DNA from 3 places in the Mucilaginibacter gracilis genome. Region 3 is predicted to be linked to each of the others. Evidence: riboswitches for the same ligand, from Rfam matches in the RefSeq annotation. Region 3 holds a riboswitch; each other region holds the start of a gene.
What was found. Region 3 has a riboswitch for S-adenosylmethionine ahead of BDD43_RS02485 (cysteine desulfurase family protein). Riboswitches for the same ligand answer to the same signal wherever they lie in the genome.
Positions count from the first base shown of each region.

Region 1: linked by a shared signal. The riboswitch ahead of metH (methionine synthase) and the one ahead of BDD43_RS02485 (cysteine desulfurase family protein) in region 3 are both predicted to bind S-adenosylmethionine.
Region 2: linked by a shared signal. The riboswitch ahead of BDD43_RS16855 (O-acetylhomoserine aminocarboxypropyltransferase/cysteine synthase family protein) and the one ahead of BDD43_RS02485 (cysteine desulfurase family protein) in region 3 are both predicted to bind S-adenosylmethionine.

Region 1 is NZ_RBKU01000001.1:1,925,386-1,933,558, reverse strand. It holds gene BDD43_RS08300 (S41 family peptidase) at 1-1,232, opposite strand, end outside; gene murQ (N-acetylmuramic acid 6-phosphate etherase) at 1,344-2,156, shown strand; gene BDD43_RS08290 (hypothetical protein) at 2,304-2,870, shown strand; gene BDD43_RS08285 (Bax inhibitor-1/YccA family protein) at 2,935-3,669, shown strand; SAM riboswitch class I at 3,831-3,941, shown strand; gene metH (methionine synthase) at 4,095-7,811, shown strand; gene metF (methylenetetrahydrofolate reductase [NAD(P)H]) at 8,021-8,173, shown strand, end outside.
Region 2 is NZ_RBKU01000001.1:3,810,801-3,818,973, reverse strand. It holds gene mqnE (aminofutalosine synthase MqnE) at 1-1,091, opposite strand, end outside; gene BDD43_RS16865 (ankyrin repeat domain-containing protein) at 1,210-1,917, shown strand; gene BDD43_RS16860 (trans-sulfuration enzyme family protein) at 1,960-3,078, shown strand; SAM riboswitch class I at 3,178-3,289, shown strand; gene BDD43_RS16855 (O-acetylhomoserine aminocarboxypropyltransferase/cysteine synthase family protein) at 3,561-4,874, shown strand; gene BDD43_RS16850 (homoserine O-acetyltransferase family protein) at 4,971-6,023, shown strand; gene BDD43_RS16845 (homoserine dehydrogenase) at 6,339-7,574, shown strand; gene BDD43_RS16840 (glycosyltransferase family 87 protein) at 7,716-8,173, shown strand, end outside.
Region 3 is NZ_RBKU01000001.1:593,829-602,001, forward strand. It holds gene BDD43_RS02470 (hypothetical protein) at 1-359, opposite strand, end outside; gene BDD43_RS02475 (winged helix-turn-helix transcriptional regulator) at 668-961, shown strand; gene BDD43_RS02480 (hypothetical protein) at 1,178-1,387, opposite strand; SAM riboswitch class I at 1,525-1,626, shown strand; gene BDD43_RS02485 (cysteine desulfurase family protein) at 1,686-2,816, shown strand; gene BDD43_RS02490 (isopenicillin N synthase family dioxygenase) at 2,937-3,926, shown strand; gene BDD43_RS02495 (hypothetical protein) at 3,923-4,366, opposite strand; gene BDD43_RS02500 (TlpA family protein disulfide reductase) at 4,378-4,935, opposite strand; gene BDD43_RS02505 (cation:proton antiporter) at 4,954-6,234, opposite strand; gene BDD43_RS02510 (serine O-acetyltransferase) at 6,255-7,070, opposite strand; gene BDD43_RS02515 (family 2A encapsulin nanocompartment cargo protein cysteine desulfurase) at 7,072-8,173, opposite strand, start outside.

The DNA.
Region 1 (8,173 bases), 1.3 Mb from region 3:
TCGGGCATAATGCCGCCGCCGCTATAAACCTTGCGCCCGTTGGCGGTGTGGTATTTGGCTGGTGTTTTAAACAAGCTATCGTCCATATTATTTTTGGCCGAAAACAGTTCACCTTTTTGCATACGGGCCGCCAGTTCGTTATGGTAATTTTCAATGCCTCCTTTGTACGATTTTTGTATCGACCTGCCCGACGGTGTATAATACCTTGCCACCGTTAAGTTAATTGCCGAGCCATCGTTAAAGCCAAACTGCTCCTGCACCAGCCCTTTACCAAACGAGCGTCGGCCAACAATGGTTGCGCGGTCCAAATCCTGCATGGCACCGGCCAGTATCTCGCTTGCCGAGGCCGAATATTCATCAATCATAATGGCAACTTTTCCTTTCTCAAAAGCACCGCTATCGGTACTAAAATAATCGGTGCGGGGTTCGTGCCTTCCCTTGGTATACATAATTAACTTACCTGCGGGTAAAAACTCATCGGCCATAGCGGTGGCAGCGCTCAGGTATCCGCCGCCGTTGTTGCGCAGGTCCAGCGTTAGTCCGGTCATGCCTTCGGTTTTTAGTTGGGCCAGGGCCTTCTTAAAATCACGGTCGGTGGTGGCGGCAAACTTACTTATTTTAATATAGCCCGTTTGCGGTGCTACCATATAGGCGGCATCAAGGCTGCTTAACTCCACGTGGCCGCGTTTAAGGGTATAATTAATAAGCTTTGCAGTATTATTGTGCAGCAGGCCAAGTTGCAGTTCGCTATCTTTAGGACCGGTAAAAACGCGGTGTATACCTTCGGTAGTTAAGTGGGTGCCTGCAAATTTTTCGCCGTTAAGGGTAACAATACGGTCGCCGCCGCGTATTCCGGCTTTTGCTGCCGGGCCGCCGGGGTAAACCTGGGTAACAAACAAAGTGTCGTTTAATAACTGGTACTCAATGCCAACGCCATCAAAACCACCACTTAATTTTTGATTGACCGATTGCGCCCGCTGCGGCTGCAAATAAACCGAATGCGGGTCGAGGTTTTGTAAAAACTGGTTAACGGTTTCGCCCTCAAGGCTATCAATATTAACCGAATCAACATACCGGTTATGCACCAGCCGCACCACGCTGGCCAGCTTATTATCATTATTAAAATAAAAACTATGGCCGCGTATAAGGTAATTATTTAAATAAATTCCTATTATAGCCCCAACAAGCAACAATATAAGCGTGCGTAATATGTTTAATAATGTGTTATTCATGGGTGCTACGGGCTGCTAATTTAAACAATGCATTGCTTAGGCAATAATTTTTATAGTATAGAACGTTAAGTATCTGAAAATTTACCGATTTTTGCTAAACAAGAATTGAACGTGGAAATAATTACAGAAAAGGAATCGCACTATCATAACCTTGAAAAAATGTCTGTTGCCGAAATATTGCACAGCATTAATCAGGAAGACAAATCGGTACCGGATGCCGTTGAAAAAGCGATACCGCAGTTAGAAAAATTGGTTGCCATAACAGCCGAAAGGATGAGAAACGGCGGCAGGTTGTTTTACATAGGTGCCGGCACCAGCGGCAGGTTGGCTATTGTTGATGCATCCGAATGCCCGCCAACTTATGGCGTGCCCTTTGATTGGGTTATCGGTATTATTGCCGGTGGCGATAGTGCCATACGCAAAGCCGTTGAATTTGCCGAAGATGATGCCGAACAAGCCTGGAAAGACTTGCAGGAATACAACATTACCGATAAGGATGTTTTGGTAGGCATAGCGGCATCGGGCACTACGCCTTATGTTGTTGGCGGCTTGCAGGCAGCTAACCAAAACAATGTGGTTACAGGCTGTATTGTTTGTAACGAAGGTGGCCCCATAGCCCACGAGGCGCAATACCCCGTAGAAGTGGTTACCGGCCCCGAGTTTGTAACCGGCTCAACCCGCATGAAAGCCGGCACGGCTCAAAAACTGGTTTTAAATATGCTCAGTACATCGGTAATGGTACAACTGGGCCGCGTTAAGGGCAATAAAATGGTTGATATGCAACTATCAAACCATAAACTGATTGACAGGGGAACCCGCATGGTAATGGATGCCACCGGTGCCGACGAGCAAACTGCCGCAAACCTGCTTGAAAAATATGGCAGCGTGCGCAAAGCCGTTGATGAATACATGCAAATGCATTAAATGTGCAGGTGTGCAAACTAATAAATAAAAGCTGTTTGGGATAAGTTTTGATTCCTGATTCTTTTAAAAAGTGAAGCTGGATAAAATGATAAAAACGGTAAAAAACGGTCTTGATTCTTATATCTTGACTCTTGTTTCTTTTTTAACATGCACGAGATAGAACCATATTACCGTTGGAGAGACGATTACATAGCATCAGAAGACGAGCTTTCGCCTTTTTATGCCACCGAATACAGTGAATTTGAGTTTGATAAGCAGGTATACAACTATTTACTGCACCCACAGTGGGATTCGTTTGGCTCAAACACCCTATACCTCAAAGTACTTTATACCGATTACGACCGCAATTACAGCATCATAGAGTTTATTGGCGAATGGAACGATGCCATTGATAACGATGTAATGCTGCTTAAACGCGAAATTATTGAGGTGATGATAAACGAAGGCATCAATAAATTTATATTGATAGGCGAAAACATCTTAAACTTCCACTCGTCCGACGATTGTTATTACGAGGAGTGGTTTCAGGAAGTTGAAGATGGCTGGATAGCGGGTATTAACTTTAGGGACCATGTTATTGATGAGTTTAAACAAAACAACATCGATTATTACATCAACTTCGGCGGTGCATTAGACGACCTGAACTGGCGCACCTTAAAACCCGTGCAAGTATTTAAAAAAGTAGAAGAACAACTGGTAAAACGGTTGAATTAATATCTAAGAGTTTTACTAAATTTGAGCCTGAACCATTAGGCAAACATTAATTAATTTTATACAAATGGAAGAGCAAAAAATAAATTACAGATACGATAGTGTAATACAATTAGACGAAACCGCATCGTCACGCAGATTTTTATCAGGCGTATTTACCTGGATGTTTGCAGCATTAGGTATCTCTGCATTGGTAAGCTATTATTTTACAGGAAGCGAAGCCTTGTTAAAACTGATATTCGACCCAATTACCGGCGGACTAACCGGCTTAGGCTATCTTGCTATTTTTTCACCGGTAATTTTTGCGCTGTTAATGCAAATAGCTTACAATAAAATAGCTTACCCTATACTGGTTTTGCTATTTGTTACCTATGCCACTTTAATCGGCATCAGCTTTAGCTTAATATTTTTAGCCTATTCGGCAACGGCTATATTCGGTGTTTTCATAACAACATCGCTTGTTTTTGGTATTATGGCCATTGCGGGGTATTACACCCATCAAGACTTAACCAAAATGGGTACAATTCTTTACACCATATTTATTGGCCTGTTTATAGCATTCATGGTAAACTTCTTTATCGGTAGTGCCGCTTTAGATTATATTTTAAGCTGCATTGGTGTTGTAGTATTTGTTGGCCTAACGGCTTACAAGGTACAAATGTTAAAACGCATAGGCTCGGGTATGGAATATGGCAGCTTGCCTTCAAAAAAGTTAGCTTTAATTGGCGGCCTTCAATTGTACATTACATTTATTAACTTGTTTATGATGTTACTCCGCCTATTTGGAGGTAGCAGAAGATAATTTCAACAAAATATCAACTCAAAGCCTCCGCCAAAGCGGGGGCTTTGTTGTTTAGGCCGGTGTCGGTCGCTATGGTCAAACCAATGTCTTATCTTAACTCCGGGCTTGGTGTGTTAGTGCGTCGCTCTTGCATCTCTGCCTTTTATTGTGCAACTTTGCGCTGCTTATAGAGAAAGACGGAGGGATTAGACCCTGCGATGTCTTAGCAACCTGTACTTACAAGGTGCTACATTCTACTTAAACCACACTTCGCGGTTTAGGACAGATAAGCGAAAGTCAACACCAATGCCCGACTTTTCGATATAAGCTTGTTTACGTATTGCGATTTGAGTATTGCGTATTGCGATTTTAAGCGAGGCTAAAACCCTTTGTTCAACTTCGTAAAGCTCATCTCATTACGCAATACGCAGTACTCAATACAAAACATGGATATCAGACAACAATTACAAAAACGCATTCTCATTATCGACGGGGCTATGGGCACCATGATACAACGGTATCAGCTCACCGAAGCCGACTTTCGTGGGGAACGTTTTAAAAATCATCATTCGGATTTACAGGGCAATAACGACCTGCTTAACATAACACGCCCCGATATTATTAAGGCCATACATGCCGAATACCTGGAGGCTGGTGCCGATATTATTGAAACCAATACCTTTAGCACACAGGTAATATCCCTTGCCGATTATAAACTGGAAGAACTGGCTTACGAACTGAGCTACGAAGGCGCACGCCTTGCCCGCCAGGTAGCCGAAGAATATACCCTTAAAACCCCCGATAAACCCCGCTTTGTTGCCGGAGCCATCGGTCCAACCAATCGTACAGCATCACTATCACCCGATGTTAACGACCCTGGTTACCGCGCCGTTACGTTTGATGATTTGGTTGATGCCTATTACACACAGGTACGCGGCCTGGTTGATGGCGGTTCGGACGTACTGCTCATCGAAACCATATTTGATACCCTTAACGCCAAGGCAGCCATTTTCGCCATTAAAAAGTACGAAGATGAGTGTATAGCTACCGGTAAAGATTATCCTGCCTTCCGCAAAACGGGCGGCATCATGATCTCCGGCACCATTACCGATGCCTCGGGACGTACCTTATCCGGGCAAACCGTTGAAGCCTTTTGGAACTCCATACGCCATGCCAACTTACTTTCGGTAGGTTTAAATTGCGCTTTGGGTGCTAAAGATATGCGCCCGCATATTGAAGAATTATCCGCAAAAGCGGGCGTATATATTTCGGCCTATCCTAATGCCGGTTTACCCAACGAGTTTGGCGCCTATGACGAGGCTCCACACGAAACCGCCCATTTGGTTGAAGATTTTATGCAAGCGGGTTTAGTCAACATTGTTGGCGGTTGTTGCGGCACAACTCCCGATCACATCAGTTGCATTGCAAAAAAAGCTTACAATTTCCCCCCCAGGCCCATCCCCGTTATTGAAAATAACATGCGCCTGAGTGGTTTAGAAGCTATTACCCTCACCGCCGAAAGCAATTTTGCCAACGTGGGCGAGCGTACCAATATTACCGGATCGCCAAAGTTTAGCAAGCTTATTTTAGCCGAAGATTACGAAGGTGCCTTAGTGGTTGCCCGCCAGCAAGTTGAAGGCGGTGCCCAGGTAATTGATGTAAACATGGACGAGGGGATGATTGATTCGGAAGCCGCCATGACTAAGTTCATGAATTTAATAGCCTCTGAGCCCGATATTGCCAAGCTGCCCATCATGGTCGATTCCAGTAAATGGAGCGTAATAGAGGCTGGCTTAAAGTGCCTACAGGGCAAGGGTATTGTAAACTCCATTTCGCTAAAAGAGGGCGAGGATAAATTCCGCGAATCGGCCCGTAAAATTATGGCTTACGGTGCAGCTACCGTTGTGATGGCGTTTGACGAAACCGGGCAGGCCGATAGTTTGGCCCGTCGTATCGAAATTTGCCAACGCAGCTACAACATACTGGTTAACGAAGTTGGCTTCCCTCCCGAAGATATTATTTTCGACCCCAATATTTTAACAGTTGCCACCGGACTGGAAGAACACAACAACTACGCGGTTGATTTTATTGGAGCCACCCGCTGGATAAAGCAAAACCTGCCGCATGCCAAGGTTAGCGGTGGCGTAAGTAACATATCGTTCTCGTTTAGGGGTAACAATACTGTGCGCGAGGCCATGCACTCGGCCTTTTTATACCACGCCATACAGGCCGGTATGGATATGGGTATTGTTAACGCCGGGATGCTGGAAGTTTACGAAGAAATACCTAAACCACTTTTAGAGCTGGTTGAAGATGTTTTACTAAACCGCCGCGCCGATGCTACCGAACGCCTGGTTGAATATGCCGATACCGTAAAAAGCAAAGGCAAAGAGATTGTTAAGGATGAAGAATGGCGTAAAGACCCGGTTGAAAAACGCCTTTCGCACGCGCTGGTAAAAGGAATTATCGAATATCTGGACGATGATGTAGAGGAGGCCCGCCAAAAATACGCCAAACCCTTAGAGGTTATTGAGGGCCCGCTAATGGACGGTATGAACATTGTTGGCGACTTATTTGGTGCAGGCAAAATGTTTTTGCCGCAGGTAGTAAAATCTGCCCGGGTTATGAAAAAGGCTGTGGCCTACCTGCTGCCTTTTATAGCCGCCGAAAAGGCCCGCGTACTTGCCGCAGGCGAAGGTGCCGATAACGAGCGCAGCAATGCCGGTAAAATACTAATGGCAACCGTAAAAGGCGATGTGCACGATATTGGTAAAAACATTGTAGGCGTAGTACTGGCCTGCAATAACTTCGAAATTATTGATCTGGGCGTAATGGTTCCGGCTCATAAAATTATTGAGGAAGCCAAAAAGCAAAACGTTGATATTATTGGCCTGAGCGGTTTAATTACCCCATCGCTTGATGAAATGGTACATTTTGCCAAAGAAATGGAGCGCGAAGGTTTTACTATTCCGTTAATTATTGGCGGGGCAACTACCTCGCGCATACACGCGGCTGTAAAAATAGATCCTAATTATTCGGGCCCGGCAATTCACGTTTTAGATGCTTCACGCAGCGTTACCGTGTGCAGCAACCTGATGAACAAAGACAACCGCGATGCCTACATACAAGGCATTAAAGATGAATACGCCAAAGCCAGGGAAGCACATTTAAACAAAAAGAACGACAAGCGTTTTGTTAGCATTGCCGATGCCCGCAAACAAAAAATAGAACTCGATTTAAGTGCCATACCGCCCAAACCTAGCTTTTTAGGCACTAAAGTTATTGAGGCATATCCTTTGGAAGATTTGGTACCCTATATTGACTGGACACCGTTTTTCCATACCTGGGAACTTCGCGGAAGCTACCCTAAAATATTTGACGACAAGGTGGTTGGTGTTGAAGCCAAAAAGCTTTACGATGATGCTCAGGCTTTATTGAAAGAAATTGTAGCCAACAAACTATTGCAGGCAAACGGTGTAATTGGCTTTTGGGCGGCAAACAGTGTTGGCGATGACATTGAGTTGTATACCGATGATACCCGTACCCAAGTATTATCAACCATTTACACACTTCGCCAGCAGGCCGAAAAGGTAAAGGGCGAGCCATATTATGCCCTGTCGGATTTTATAGCACCTAAACAAAGTGGTGTTGCCGACTATTGGGGCGGCTTTGCCGTAACGGCAGGTATTGGCTGCGACGAGATGGTTGCCAAATACGAAGCCGACCACGACGATTATAACAGCATTATGGCCAAAGCCCTTGCCGACCGTTTAGCCGAAGCCTTTGCCGAAAAAATGCACCAACTGGTACGTACAGATTACTGGGGCTACGCCGCCGACGAAAGCTTAGGCAGCGACGACCTGATTAAAGAAAAATACCAGGGCATACGCCCTGCACCCGGTTACCCGGCCTGCCCGGACCATACCGAAAAAACAACCTTATTTGAATTGCTAAAAGCCGAAGACAACGCCAAAATGCATCTCACCGAAAGCCTGGCCATGACGCCAGCAGCATCGGTAAGTGGTTTTTACTTTGCACACCCCCAGGCCCGTTACTTTGGCTTAGGCAAAATAAGCAAAGACCAGGTTGTGGACTACGCCCAAAGAAAAGGTGCCGATTTGGAAGTAACCGAACGCTGGTTGAGCCCTAATATTAATTATTAGTGGCATTTCATTGCGAGGTACGAAGCAATCGCACGGAAGCAAAGCGAACCTGCAAAGCCGCTCTGTAAAGCAAGCGGTTGCTTCGTACCTCGCAATGACACTTGATGGGAATATCAAACACTTAAAAACTTGTTGTTCCCTGAAAATGACATAGTTTTATATATAATTGTACATTAAAGAATTAAAGCCCCTTTAGGGGTTTGGGGTTTATGAAAATAACAGAACACATCGCCAACGCAAACGGCAAAACATTATTCTCGTTCGAGCTTTTGCCACCAATAAAGGGCCAGAGCATACAAGGCATTTATAACGCCATCGACCCGTTGATGGAGTTAAAACCACCCTTTATTGATGTTACCTCG
Region 2 (8,173 bases), 3.2 Mb from region 3:
GGGTACCTGCCCACATGTTTTATCAGTTCAACCAATTCTTTAGTACTCATACCCGGATTTTTTTCCTCCGCTCCCGCCATCGAATATATTTTGGTGGTATCATCAAGTGTACCGTCAATATCATCAACACCAAAGTTGAGCGATAATTGGGCAGTTGTACGGCTTATCATGGCCCAATAGGCCTTAATATGGTCAAAATTATCAAGGTATATCCTGGCTATGGCGTAGTTACGCAAATCTTCAACAACGGTTGATTCGGGCACATTGCTCATTTGGTTATCCTGATTACGGAACTTGAGCGGGATAAAGGTTTGGAAACCTCCGGTTTTATCCTGCAAGTTACGTAGCCTGTCCATATGGTCAACCCGGTGCCAAAATTTTTCTATATGGCCGTAAAGCATGGTCGCGTTCGATCGCATACCCAGTTTATGCCATTCCTCGTGTATCTGCAACCACTGCTCTGCGTTACATTTATCTTTGGCTATTTGCTCGCGCACTTCGGGATGGAATATCTCGGCACCGCCGCCCGGCATCGATTCCAAACCAGCATCCTTCATTAAAGCCATGCCCGATGCATAATCCATTTTAGCTTTCTTAAATATGTAATGGTATTCAACCGGGGTTAAAGCCTTTACATGCAGTTCGGGCCGGTGTTCCTTTATTCTGCGGAACAGTTCGGCATAAAATGCTACATCATACTGAGGCAATACACCACCAACAATATGCACTTCGGTAACGGGCTCATTATCGTATTTTTTTACGATGTTAAGCATATCCTCCATAGTGTACTCCCACCCTTGCGACCGCTCTTTGATTAATACCGAGTACGAGCAAAACTTGCAATCGTACACGCAAAGGTTAGTTGGCTCAATATGGAAATTACGGTTAAAATACGTTTTATCGCCATGCCGCTTTTCGCGGATGTAGTTTGCTAAAGTACCCAGGTAAGCCAGTTCGCCTTTTTCGTAAAGTGTAACGCCTTCGTCAAAAGTAATGCGCTCGCCATCGTAAACCTTTTGGGCTATTAATTTAAGTTCGGGAAGCAAAAGCGGATTATTCAATAAAACGGATAAAGATAGTTGGGAGTCCATTGTTAAAGCTTTGGCTACAAAAGTACAATAATGAGGGTAATTTCATTATCATTTTGATGTAACAAACTTTGATTATAATTACCTTTGAAATATTAAGCAACCTTTATTCTGCCACTTGATGAAAACCATCGCTGCATTATTATTTTTCTTATGTCCCTTAACAGGATTTTCGCAAGCTATATTTGACGCTATCGCCAATAAAGATTACGACCAATTGCTGTTACTATCAAAAACGCCGGGGAATTTGAGTGTGACAAACAAAAATAAAATGACGCCTTTATTAGCTGCTGCAAATTCTGCCGACTTTAAGTCGATAAAAATATTGGTTGAAAGCGGTGCTGATGTAAATGCAGTTGCAAAAGCCAAATGGAATAGTTTAATGATAATTTGCCAGGTTGGAAATATTGAAATGGCCAATTATTTAATTGAAAAAAATGCTGACGTTAATGCCCAGGACGATCATTATTGGAACCCCCTGATTATTGCATCAAGAAACGGGAAAACCGACATTGTTGCTGCATTAATAAAAAAAGGCGTAGATGTAAATACTAAAGCGCTCGATAAAAGTACGGCATTAATTATAGCGTCGTTTAAAGGGCACACAAAAATTGTAAAAATATTACTCGAGAATGGTGCCAAAACGGATGCTGTGAATCGGGATAAGGAAACAGCTTTATTTTTAGCGGCAAAATATGGCAATGAAGAAATTGTAAAACTGCTATTAAAATACCATGCGGATACAACATTTATTGGCGCGGATGGCCAGACCATTTGCCAGGCCGCCAAAAGTAATGGACACGCAGAAATGTGCGATCTATTGCAGTAGCGATTGCAATGTAAGCACTGTTTTACCAAACACCCCATCACCATGAAAATAGAAACCATAGCCATACACGCAGGCAACCATACCGATAAAGCAACGGGTGCTGTAATACAGCCCATCACTACATCAACAACTTTTTTACGCGAAAATGGAGGTTACCCCGGCGGTTATATTTACAGCAGGGCCGGCAACCCTAACCGCACATCGTTAGAGAACGTGCTGGCTAAGTTGGAAGGCGGGTTAGATGCTGCCGCTTTTTCATCGGGCAATGCAGCGGGTATGGCCGCATTCCAATCGCTTAAACCAGGCAGCCACATTATTGCGCCCGATGATATGTACCACGGCTTGCGCAACCTGCTGAAAAATGTTTTTGTGGGAATACTGGAGTTTGATTTTATTGATATTAACGATACCGATACACTGCAAAACCATATTAAACCCAACACCGTTTTAATATGGTTAGAAACCCCATCGAACCCTTTATTAAAGGTTACCGACATTAAAAAAGTAGTTAGCATAGCTAAAAAGAACCAGCTTTTGGTAGTTGTTGATAACACTTTTGCTACGCCCATTTGCCAGCAGCCCTTAACTTTAGGTGCCGATTTGGTGATGCATTCGGCAACCAAATATTTTGGCGGCCATAGCGATTTAATGGGCGGAGCCCTCATAACTGCCCATACTAACGATTGGTGGCAAAAAATAAAGCAAGTGCAAGAAATGGGCGGCGCCATCCCCTCGCCTGCCGATTGCTATATGCTGGTGCGCAGCATTAAAACCCTGCCATACCGCATGAAAGGCCACGTACAAAATGCACAAATACTGGCCGAGTTTTTAGAGAAACACCCTAAGGTTGAGCGCGTAATGTATCCGGGCCTGCCATCGCACCCGCAACACCAAATTGCCAAACAGCAAATGTTAAGCTTTGGCGGTATGCTTTCTTTTTGTGTAAAAGGTGGTGTTAACCAGGCTGCCACCGTAGTTAACGCCGTAAAGCTTTTTACACAGGCCACCAGCTTAGGCGGCGTTGAGAGCCTGATAGAGCACCGGGCAACCATTGAAGGGCCCGACACTAAAACCCCTTTTAACCTGCTCAGGGTATCGGTAGGGTTAGAAAATATAGAGGATTTAATAGAAGATATATCACTGGCTATCAATACGATATAAAAATACTCGAAATATAGTTTTGAAAAATGATTTTTCATACACTATATTTGAAACATTATTTGGTAGCGATACCAAAAATCAATACCTCTAAAAAGGTTTGATTTATAAAGAAGTGGCGAGAGATCAGGCTCATTAACCCACTGGCAACCCTCCAAAGCGGAGAAGGTGCCAAATCCTGGCCCGGTGAATGGATCATCGGGGAATATAAATGTACAACCATGAAAATACTGTTGTTGCTTTTAGACACTTTTAATTACCGCACCAAGCCTTTTAACGCTTATGCTTTGGCCCCTGTTTTAAACCGCCAAATGTATATGTGTTGCTGCCGTTATTGCTAAACGACAGAAAGCGCGTATCTTTTTCACTCACCCGAAAATTTCGTGTACAATTTCAAAAATGGATGCAGGGCATCCCTTTGAAATTTGCTTAACCGGACATTATTAAATTAAAATTGGTAAAAAAAACATTAAAACAACATCCCCATGTCAACTCCAAAATTTGAAACTCTGCAACTCCACGCCGGCCAGGAAGCCGACCCAACAACAGGTTCGCGGGCGGTACCATTATATCAAACCACATCATACGTATTTAAAAACGCCGAGCACGGTGCCAATTTATTTGCCCTAAAAGAGTTTGGCAACATATACACCCGCTTAATGAACCCCACTACGGATGTATTTGAAAAACGTATTGCAGCCCTCGAAGGTGGTGTTGCAGCCTTAGCCACAGCATCTGGCCAGGCGGCGCAATTTTTAGCACTCAATAACATATTGCAGGTTGGCGATAACTTTGTGAGTTCGCCATTTGTTTACGGCGGCACTTATAACCAGTTTAAGGTAGCCTTTAAACGTATTGGCATTGAGGCCCGCTTTGCCAAAGACGATACCGCCGAAAGCTTTGAAAAACTGATTGACGAAAACACCAAAGCAATTTACCTGGAAACTATAGGTAACCCCGGCTTTAATATTCCCGATTTTGATAAGATAGCCGCACTGGCTAATAAATACGATTTGCCTTTTATTGTTGATAACACTTTTGGCGCAGGTGGTTACCTTTTCCGCCCGTTAGAGCATGGTGCGCATGTTGTGGTAGAGAGCGCCACTAAATGGATAGGCGGCCACGGCACCAGCATTGGTGGTGTTATTGTTGATGGCGGTAATTACAATTGGGGTAACGGCAAGTTTCCGCAATTTACCGAGCCGTCCGAAGGGTATCATGGGTTAGTATTTGCCGATGTTTTTGGTATTGGCGGGCCGTTCGGTAACATTCAATATATTATCCGTGCGCGGGTTGAGGGCTTACGCGATTTTGGTGCTTCGCAATCGCCATTCAATTCGTTTTTGCTGATACAGGGTTTAGAAACCTTATCGCTCCGTGTGCAACGCCATGTTGATAATACTTTAGAACTTGCTAAATGGCTGGAAAATCATCCGCAGGTAGCTAAGGTAAACTACCCGGGCTTGCCATCGTCACCTTATCATGCTTTAGCTAAAAAATATCTTAAAAATGGTTTTGGGGCAGTACTGTCATTCGAGCTTAACGGCGAAAAAGAAAACGCAGGCGAGCTGATTAACAACCTTAAACTGGTTAGCCATTTAGCCAACGTTGGCGATGCTAAAACTTTAATTATTCAGCCGGCAGCTACTACCCACCAACAATTAACTGATGAGGAACAAGCGGCAGCCGGTGTTACACCTACCCTGCTGCGCGTTGCCGTTGGCATTGAACATATTGACGATATAAAGGCAGATTTTGAACAAGCCTTTGCAAAAGTAGCACAACTGGAGCTGGTATAAAAAAAGCTAATCTCTAACTTTCCCCGCAAGGGAGAGAACTAAAATAAAAACTAAAAACAAAAAGCCCTCTCCTTTGGAGAGGGTTGGATGAGGCTAATGAGCGCAGAAACATTTAAGTACTCAAAAACTATAACGCTGGAATCCGGGCAAAAGCTGCACGGCTTACAAATTGGGTACCATACTTTTGGTAAACTTAACAAAAACCGTAATAACGTAATATGGGTTTGCCATGCGCTAACCGCAAATTCCGATGTGATGGATTGGTGGGCCGGCTTGTTTGGCGAAAACGATCTTTTTAATCCCGAAGAACATTATATAGTATGCGCCAACGTTTTAACCTCGCCCTACGGCACAACTAACCCGGTAAGTATTAACCCGCTAACGCAGCAGGGTTATTTTTTGTCGTTTCCGCAGGTTACCATCAGGGATATGGTGCAGGTGCATCAAATACTGGCCGGGCATTTAGGGGTTGATCAAATTAAGGTATTAATTGGCGGCTCGTTAGGTGGCCAGCAAGCTATGGAATGGGCCATTAGCCAGCCTCAAAAAATAGATAATTTGATATTGATTGCTACAAACGCCAAGCACTCGCCATGGGGTATTGCCTTTAACGAATCGCAAAGGTTAGCCATCAGTACCGATCGTACATTTTACGCCAACAAACCCGATGGCGGCAATAAAGGTTTAAAAGCCGCGCGCAGCATGGCCCTGCTATCATACCGTGGCTACGAAGCCTACCATGCTACACAGTTAGATAAAGACAATGAAAAACTGGACGATTATAAAGCAGCATCATACCAAAATTACCAGGGCGAAAAGCTGGTAAAACGTTTTAACGCCTACAGTTACTGGTATTTAAGCAAAGCGATGGATTCGCACAATGTGGGCCGTAGCCGCGATGGAATAGAACAGGCTTTAGGTACAATTAAGGCTAAAACGCTGGTAATTGGCATCACGTCCGACTTTTTATTTCCGGTTAGCGAGCAGCAATATTTGGCCAGGCATATCCCGAACGCCGTTTACTCGGAGTTTAACTCGATGTATGCACACGATAGCTTTTTAATTGAAACAGAGATATTAACCAAAACCATTGCCGATTTTTTAGATGAAAGTTTGGATGGCAAAGTGGTAAAGATGCAAACGGCGTAGAGCTTAATTGTTATTGCGAGTGATAGAATGCTGCGGCCTATGAAAGTGAACTGACGAATAAGAGCGTTGGCTTGTGCGATTCCCCTCTTGAGAGGGGCGGAGGGGTGTGTTATTTTCGAGATGCCTGGCGTACAACACACCCCTGCCACCACACGTTTCAACGCGCCCCCTCTCGAGAGGGGAATTAAAAACGTCATGGGTAGGAACGAAGCAATCGCAAACTATGCGAGGCCGTTTTGCTTCCGTGCGGTTGCTTCGTTCCTCGCAATGACATTTTTTTTAAGATTTAGAAAAAGAATTGAATACAAACATATAATGAGTAAAAAGTTAAAACTTGGCATTTTTGGCTTCGGTGTTGTGGGCCAGGGACTGCATGATATTATCCGCACCAAAGCGCTAAACTTCGAGATTGTTAAATTTGCAATAAAAGACGCCAGCAAAAAACGTACTTTACCTGCCGAATTATTTACAACCGACAAAAACGAGATACTTAACAATGCGGAAATAAATACCATTGTTGAATTAATAAACGACCCTGTTGCCGCTTTTGATATTGTTAAAAGAGCATTAACATCGGGCAAAAATGTGGTATCGGCCAGCAAAAAAATGATTGCCGATAATTTGGAAGAGTTAATATATCTGCAAAAGCAACACGGCACATCGTTACTTTACGAAGGATCTGTTTGCGGCAGCATTCCCATTATCCGTAACCTGGAAGAATATTACGATAATGAGTTGCTGCACTCTATAAGCGGTATTTTTAACGGTTCGTCAAACTACATCCTATCCAAAGTTTATAACGAGGGTTTAGATTATGATACGGCATTAAAACAAGCACAAGACCTCGGTTTTGCCGAAACCGACCCAACATCGGATGTGGGTGGTTTTGATGCTAAGTATAAACTGGTAATTGCATCGGCACATGCCTATGGCGTTGTGGTTAAGCCAGAGGATGTGCTTAACATCGGCATACAAACCCTGTCGGCCTATGATTTGCAATACGCCAAAGAAAAAAGATTAAAAATTAAACTGGTACCCGTTGCCAAAGAACTTGACGACCAGCATGTAGCCATGTTTGTTTTACCACGCTTTGTAAACAGCGATCACTTTTTATACAACGTTGATAACGAGTACAACGGGGTTGTGGTGCAGGCCGCTTTTGCCGATCAGCAATTCTTTTTTGGTAAGGGCGCGGGTGGCCACCCTACCGGCTCGGCTGTATTGTCGGACATTGCTGCACTGCGTTACGATTACCAGTACGAGTACAAAAAGGCGCACGAAAAGAAAGACCTGAAGTTTACCAATGATATTGAATTAAACGTTTATGTGCGTTACGAAGATGAAAGTTTAATTGAAGCTTTAGCCTTTGATTACATCCACGAACGCTTTTACTCGGGCAACTTCCGTTTTGTAATAGGGACTATCAAATTAAAAAATCTGATTGCCAATCAATCACGTATATCAGCAGAGGGTGCTTTTGTTGCCTGCACCGGCGACTTAAAAGAAATAAAGCTCCATGTGCTGACAGATTTGGCAACCGAAGTTTTGTAGAGATTTCTTCGGGTTGATTTAAGAGGCTCCTTAAACGGGGCCTCTTTTTTGTTTTAGCCGCCGCGTATTTAATAACAATACCGGGTTTGTACAACACATATATTTTATATTTTTGCAAGGCTAAATTTACAATCCCCTGTTTTGATAGAAAAAATTAAAAAACTGTTTACCAATAAATATTTTGTTTTAACGCTGTGGTTTGGTTTAAGCTTTGTTGCAGCCCTTAAACAAGCGTTGTTGCATGTTATTAACAACTACAAAATATACAAGTACACGTTTTATAACCTTATTCATCAGCAGAATTTATTTTTGCAATACCCGCAGTTTTTTGAAGATAAAAACCATTACGGCCCTGTTTTCGCGCTGGTAATAGCACCTTTTTATATGCTGCCAGATGGCCTTGCGGTTATGCTTTGGAATATTTTTAACTCCTTTATGCTTTATAAAGCGGTAACGCTTTTGCCTATAAACAACAAAAAGCAGATTGCCATATTTTTAATTTGCGCCCACGAATTAATGACGGCATCTTTTAGCGTACAGGTTAACCCCTTTGCAACAAGCCTAATTATATTGAGTTATGTACTCATTAAAAACAAACA
Region 3 (8,173 bases):
TCTTTCGGCGAAGTGAAAAGCTGCGCCGGGGTTATAAAGTAGCTGTGATGCAGCGAATTTTGTGCGAAATGGCCTATCCGCATGCAATCTTCGGGCAGCTGTCCCAAAAAATCCAGCACATGGTTGTAAACGATACTATCCTCTTCGCTATGCTTTGACCTGAAAGTTACCCTGGAATTGAGGATAGGGTTGATTCTAACGGGCGTTTTTCCAGGGTAAGGGTTGGTCAGGTGTTTATATATCCTCTTTTTTTTCAGCGAGACGATGTTTTTTTCGTCAAAATCATCATATCGGAAATACTTTGAAGGGCGATAGAGTTTATTCTCCTTGCCTTCCAAGCGTACCCTGGTATCGACCACAGAAATCACGCAAGATATCTGCGGACGTAATGCGGGTGCCGTGTCGAGCGACGATATACTTTTATAGATCTGGTCTGTAACCCTTCCTGAAAACCGGACTGCTTGTGGTGCGAATACTATTTTTGAGAGTCTGACTAACCAATCAGATGGCTTGTCAAGAAAGTCTGCTCAAAATCAATATATTAGACTGCTCAAAATCAATATATTAGACTGCTCAAAAATAACTTTGTAACCTATTTGAAACTTCAAATGAAACTATCTTTTGAATTAGATGCGCTCACCACCGGGCGATCCGCGACACCATGGATATGCTATCCGGAAAATGGAAAATCCGAATAATTGGCTCCCTTAGTTTCGGGAAAAAGCGATTCATGGAACTCATTGCAAATATTGAGGGTATTGCAGCCAAAATGCTATCCAAAGAATTGCAGGAACTGGAGTTAAATGGATTAGTTAAGCGTACTGTCCTGGAAACAAAACCCATAACAGTTCAATATGAACTTACTGGCTACGGAAGATCGCTAAAACCAATTATTGATGAAATGGCCGTTTGGGGAAAGCAACACAGGAAAAACATCATTAAGGAAATGACCACCTCGTAGAATTTAAAACACGTCAGGTTGACGATGAAAAAATTAGGTGGTAAATAGATGTGAATACTGCTTCATCAGATGAGTAATATGTCTGTTGCTTTATTTACAAGATCGGCGAAATAAAGGCCTTAACCTCTTAAAAAAAAGTAAAGCCCCTGATGGGCAGGGGCATTTACTAACCAATTATAAACCTAATATGAAAAGAATTCTTATTTCACACAGAAGTCAAAAAAGATGCTCCGTAAAGTATGAATCGTGTAACGATCTCATATGATTCGAATAAGCGTCGTTCCAAACCGGCAGGTCATCATTCCATGTCAATGATGTCGAAACCCATATCAGCCGGCTGTCATCAGCAGGCTTGCTTTCTTTGCCGTAATAAAGGAATGAAGTGATCCTTTTCCAAATGTTTTTTAACGATCCTTCCAACGCCATTTTTTAAATTACATGAGCCCCTATTTTGAGTACTTCCTTGACAAATCTATACAAAGAATTGTACTTTTCAAATTAATTCTATAAAAACTATAGACTTTATAGAATATAATCTATATTTGCTGGTGAAACGTTCTTTATACTTATCCAGAAAGACCGAGGGAATGGCCCTGTGACGTCTTAGCAACCTCTATTGAATATAAAAGGTGCTAACTCCAACTCCTCCGGGAGAACGATAAGAATACATAGCTGTCCCACAGCTTTCTGGCGATAGGTAGATAAGACATAAAAAATAAAAAAGATGAATATTTATCTCGACAATGCTGCCACCACTCCGCTCCACCCCCAGGTACTGGAAGCGATGACCCCTTACCTTTTGAATCATTTTGGAAATCCTTCTTCAAACCACGGTGCAGGAAGAGAAGCCAGGGCCGCTTTGGAAAGTTCCCGCAAGAGGATAGCCACCTTATTGAATGCAGAAGCGGAAGAGATCATTTTTACCTCAGGCGGAACCGAAGCAGATAACATCGCCATCGTTTCAGCGGTGACGGCCAACCGGATCGACCATGTGATCACCACGGTATTCGAACATCCAGCCGTTTTACAAACACTGAGATCCTTAAGTCAGCAATATCATACCCGTATCAGCTTTATCAGGCACGACAAAAAAGGCAATCTAGACCTGAAACATCTCGAATATTTGCTAATGACCAATACACGTAACCTGGTATCTGTTATGCACGCCAATAATGAAGTGGGTAACCTGAATGATATCGAATTTATCGGCGATCTCTGTGAAAAATACGGTGCTCTGTTTCATACGGATACGGTACAGACCATGGGACATTATCGGCATGATCTCAGTAAATTAAAGGTGCATTTTTTGGCGGCCTCGGCGCACAAGTTTCACGGGCCTAAGGGTGTTGGATTTTTGTATTGCCGAAAAGGGCAGCAGCTGAACCGGATCATCCATGGCGGGGGGCAGGAAAGCGGCGCACGTGCGGGTACTGAAAACATACCGGGTATTGTTGGAATGGCCAAAGCATTGGAGATCGCTTGTAACCATATCGAAGAAGACAGCAAATATATCAGCCAGTTAAAAAGCTCGCTGGCCGGCAACTTAACAGAAATATTGCCGGACCTCCGGTTCAACGGAAATTCAGCGCATCCCGATAAAAGTCTTTATACGGTTTTAAGCGTGAGCCTTGCGCCTGCAGACATTGATTTACTCCACTACCTGGATAGTGAAGGTATAGCGGTATCCGGTGGCAGCGCCTGTTCAGGTGGGTCGCCTTCCCTGGTACTCAAAGCGCTCGGGGCGGATCCTGCACGAATAACTATCCGCTTTTCATTCAGTAAATTCAATACACCTGAAGAGATCGAACGGGTGGTAGAAAAACTGGCAGCGGTTTACAATTCGGTGGCAGCCTGAATGATCCAATGACCTTTTTTGGAAGTTAGGAATATGCAAGCTGCATTAAATTAACTACGATAAGAAAATCCGCTTAGCATAGTACCTTAAATCGCTTATATTAGGTCTTGAACTTATATCATGCATAAAACAATTATCCCCATCATCGACTTCCAGCAAATAGACAACCCGGAACATCAGGTTACCATCGCCAGGCAAATCTATCATGCCTGTACCGAGCATGGTTTCTTTTATGTTTCGGGTCACGACGTGGACGATGAACTGCAAGGCGAATTGATGGAAAAAAGCAAACTCTTTTTCGCGCTCGTGGAAAGCGAAAAATTAAAGATCGCCATGGCGAAAGGCGGCAGCGCCTGGCGGGGATTTTTCCCGGTTAACGCGGAACTTACGTCTGGCAAACCTGATAAAAAAGAAGGCCTGTATTTTGGCACCGAATTGCCCGATGATCATCCCAAGGTTAATGCAGGTATACCGTTACATGGCCGAAATTTATTTCCCGACTACCCACCAGGCTTTGACCAAACCGTGTTGGCTTATGTAGATGCCGTGACCGAAACCGCACAGCTTGTTATGAAAGGAATCGCGCTCAGTTTAGGTTTGCCGGCAAATTACTTTTATTCAAAATACACCAGCGACCCGCTTATCCTTTTCCGTATTTTTCATTATCCTACCCAAGCGCCAAAGCCTGCACAATGGGGAGTCGGAGAGCATACCGACTATGGCTTACTAACGGTGTTATTACAAGATTCGGTGGGTGGGCTTCAAGTAAAAAGCAAAGGGGAATGGATCGATGCCCCACCTATACCAGGCACGTTCATCTGCAATATCGGCGATATGCTCGACAAGATGACAGGAGGGCTCTACCGGTCCACCCCGCACCGGGTATTGAACACATCAGGTCAAAGCAGGTTATCATTTCCGCTATTTTTTGATCCGGGATTTGACAGCAAGATCGAAGCGATAACTAACATCCCGGACAATATTCGGGAGCAGGATACTTCGCAGCGTTGGGACAAAACGAATATCCATGCTTTTGAAGGAACTTATGGCGAGTATCTTTTGCAAAAGATAGGTAAAGTGTTTCCCGGTTTACGCAAAGAAGTACTTTAGGGCAGGGCAACACTTTCCACCGGTACGTCCCAATGTGCAATAACCAGTTCGAAGCGGTGCTGCTCCGCTTTCTGGTAGCTGTCCTGGTCAGGAAAGAGCTGTTTCTTAAAGGGCTCTGTGATACTGTAGTCAAAAGCCAGGTGCTCGGTCTTGAAAGTAAGGGTTACCTTAAAATCCCATCGGCTGTCCTCGCTGCTATGGATGATCGGCGATTCCGCTTTGATACTCAATACATCGCCCTTTTCCAACAATTTTTTCAAAAGCGGGTAATGGTTCTTTTTCCATAATGCAATGAACTCATCCGCATAACCCCATTTGATCTTATAGTAATTCTCAATCGTGATGGGTGCCGCATCAACGGTGGTTTTTTGTGCGAATGACTGGTTACTGATTAATATCAGTAACCCCATAATAACGCAGTGAGCCAGTTTTCTTTTCATAACATACTTCATTAGTTAACAGATGCACTGGTTTTAGCTAACAAGCCATCAATTACTTTCACCATCGCAGCAAATTCTGCCGGGCTGTACAGTCGCGTAAGGAAAACGATACGGCCATCACGACCAATCACCACGTTCCTGGTCACGCCGCTTTTTTTATCTGCGAACAAACCAAAAATATCGGCCCCCGGATCAAGCGCCAGCGGGTAGGTGATCTTCATATCCTGGTGGAACTTTTGAACCTTTTCCAAAGGTTCATCCCTATCTACGCCGATCAGTACAAAGTCTTTGTTTTGGTTGGCTTCCCATACATCTTTTTGCAAGTACGGCATTTCGGTACGGCACACGCTGCACCAGCTTGCGGTGAATTGCAACACCACTACCTTACCACGCAGTTCTTTCAGCGAGGTTGTTTTGCCATCAGCCAACTTTAACGAGAAGTTATCCGGCGCAACATCGCCTACTTTAACAATATAGCCCCGGTCATCATCGGTTTTTGTAGCAACCGTTTGGGCCAACGCGCCGACGGCCAGGCAACTTAAAAGCAGGAATAAGATTCTTTTTTTCATGAGTTGATAAATATGGTTTCACAGTTCGACGGGTTTCAGGTACGCTATTTTTCCGCCGGATTCTTTTTGTTCTTTTAAAAAGTAATATTTCATGATAGGCCCGGATATTACCATCGTTACCACGGTCATTACCACCAGCCCTTCAAATACGGGTTCGGTGATGATCTTGGCCTGCAGGGCGATCAAGCCCAGAACGATCTCCTGTGATCCGCGGGCATTCATACCGAATGCCACGGCAATCGATTCGTTTTTGGACATGCCACTCGCCACGCCGCCAATGCCGGCACCGATGAGCTTAGCCAAACATGCGATAACCAAGATGATCAATACAACTTCCAGGTTGAAGTTGGCGATAAAATCAAGCCGCAGGCCCACAGAAGCAAAAAATAAGGGTGCCAGTACATTGATGGTGAACTGGTGCAAAATATCCTTATGCTTTGCCGTAAAGTATTCCGAATCGCCGATGGCGATGCCGACCAAAAAGGCCCCGAAAATACCGCGTACACCCAAATACTCTGTGATCACGGCACCTATAAAACACAAACATACCGCTACCGTAAACACCTGGCCTATCTTTTCACTTTTACCGGCTAACTCCAGTAGCCGGTGAATGATCCAGCGCCCGCCTGTTAGCATAAAAGCAGCGAATAACACAACGACAATTACCGACCAAAAGGAAGCGTCCTCTTTACCGGCATTCATCATTTTGATGATGATCGAAAACAAGATCCACCCTAAAAAGTCATCAACCATAGCTGCGGTCAATACGATGTTCCCTATTTTGGTTTTCAGCAGGTCGAGATCAAGCAGTATTTTGGCAATTACGGATAGCGCGGTAATGGATAAGGCCGTGCCGAAGAACAGCGATGTAGTTAGCTGGTTACTGGCCGAATTGGCGAAATGACTATGATACAGGAACCATACTGAAATAGAGCCAATGGCGAACGGAAAAATGATCCCGGTTAAACTGATAGCCAGCGCCTGTTTACCGTTTTGCCTGATCTGCTTCAAGTCCACTTCGAAACCCGCAATGAACATGAGCAGGATAATACCGATATTGGCGATACCATCAAAAGCGCCGTAAGCCTGGGGCGCGGCCAGGAACAGGTTTTTAAACAAGCCGGGAAAGAAAGCGCCAAGCAAAGTAGGCCCGACAATGATACCCGCAAAAATTTCGCCGATTATGGCGGGTAGTTTATACCTGCGGCACACCTCGCCCAATATCCTGGCCGGAATCAGGATGGCGATCAGGATCAGCAAAAAATGAATAATTTCGGATGAGCTTAATTTGGATACCATGAATTGCTTCAGTTCAATGTTTATAAATTCGATTTAACCTCTATTCTCAATTGATGGGTATTAAATACATGCGAATATGGTTCCACGCTTTTGGTTAGAAAAACACTGCCGCCAATGGTACTGTCATGCCCAATCACCGTTTTGCCACCCAGTATCGTACTACGCGCATATATCGTAACATTGTCCTCAACGGTTGGATGACGCTTGGTAGCTGAAAGGTCTTTGCTCACCTGCGATGCACCCAAAGTAACACCCTGGTAAATCGTCACATTTTTGCCGATGATACTGGTAGCACCTATAACGATACCGGTACCATGATCGATACAGAACGGTACGCCGATGTGGGCATTGGGATGAATATCTACGCCTGTTTTTCCATGCGCATGCTCGCTCAATATCCTTGGCAAAATTGGGATATGCAACTCTGAAAGTTTGTGTGATATCCGGTGAACAGCAATGGCATAAAACCCGGGATAAGAAACAATAACCTCGTGTACGCTTCCTGCCGCAGGATCTTTTTCATGTATCCTTGTAGCATCCGACCTCAGATCCTGGTAGATATTCTGCAACGAAGCATAAAAATTATCCACAGTTTCGCCTATGTTGATCTGTTCGGCGTCTAAATAGCTCAACAACACGTTTTCCAATTCGATCTGGTTCTTTCTTAACTGCCCCTCATAGATATTTTTCTTGTTGAGCCGGTTATTAGGGAACAAAAACTCCAGCAAATCGCTGAGCCAGTGGATCGCCTGCTCGTTAGATGGCGTAGCTTCCCACTCCGCCTTATGCGTTTGAAAAAGTAACTCGATAAAACCATTCAGCTGCGGATCCTTCATGTTATTTTTTCAGTCTGTGTAAAGTATTCACCAGCGTATCAATTTCGGCGCAGGTATTGTAAAATGCGAGGGAAGGCCGTACTGTTGCATCAACCCCAAAACGGCGCAGAATAGGTTGCGCACAATGGTGGCCCGAGCGTACAGCGATACCTTCTTTATTCAAAGCAGCGCCTACCTCTTCGGTCTTATAACCATCCAGCACAAATGATAACACGCTGGCTTTATCAGCGGCGGTACCAATCAAACGGATACCCGGCACCTCCTTCAACAGGCGGGTAGCGTAAACCAGCAGGTAATGCTCATACCTCGAAATATTGTCGATACCGATCTTATTCACATAGTCGATTGCCGCGCCAAGACCCACGGCATCGGCTATATTACCGGTGCCCGCTTCAAACCGGCTCGGTGCCTTGTGGTACTGGGTGTATTCAAATGTTACGTCAACGATCATGTTGCCGCCTCCCTGCCATGGCTGCGTTTCGTTTAGCAGTGCTTCTTTTCCGTAAACCACACCAATGCCTGTCGGCCCGAACACCTTATGTCCCGAGAAAACAAACCAATCGGCATCTAAGGCACGAACATCAACTTTCATATGCGATACGGATTGTGCCCCGTCAACCAAAACCTTAGCCCCGGCCTGATGTGCCAGCGCCACGATCCTTGCAGCAGGTGTAACCGTTCCTAATGCGTTAGACACCTGTGTAAAGGCAACCAATTTAGTTTTCGGGCCGAGTAATTTGGCGTATTCATCCAGTAGGATTTGCCCGTCATCGTCAACCGGTATCACCTTGATCTTTAAACCCTTTTTGGCTGCCAGCTGTTGCCAGGGAACAATGTTCGCATGGTGTTCCAAATGGCTGACGATGATCTCATCACCCGCGTTCAGGTGCTGTTCCCCCCAGCTCTTGGCAACCAGGTTAATGGCCTCGGTAGCTCCCCGTACAAAGATGATCTCGTTAACCGAAGCAGCATTAATGAAAGCTCTTACTTTTTCACGGGCACCTTCATAGGCATCGGTTGCCCTTGCTGCCAGTTCATGCGCTGCACGATGTATATTGGAGTTTTCATGCTCATAGAAATAAGATATCCGGTCGATCACCTGC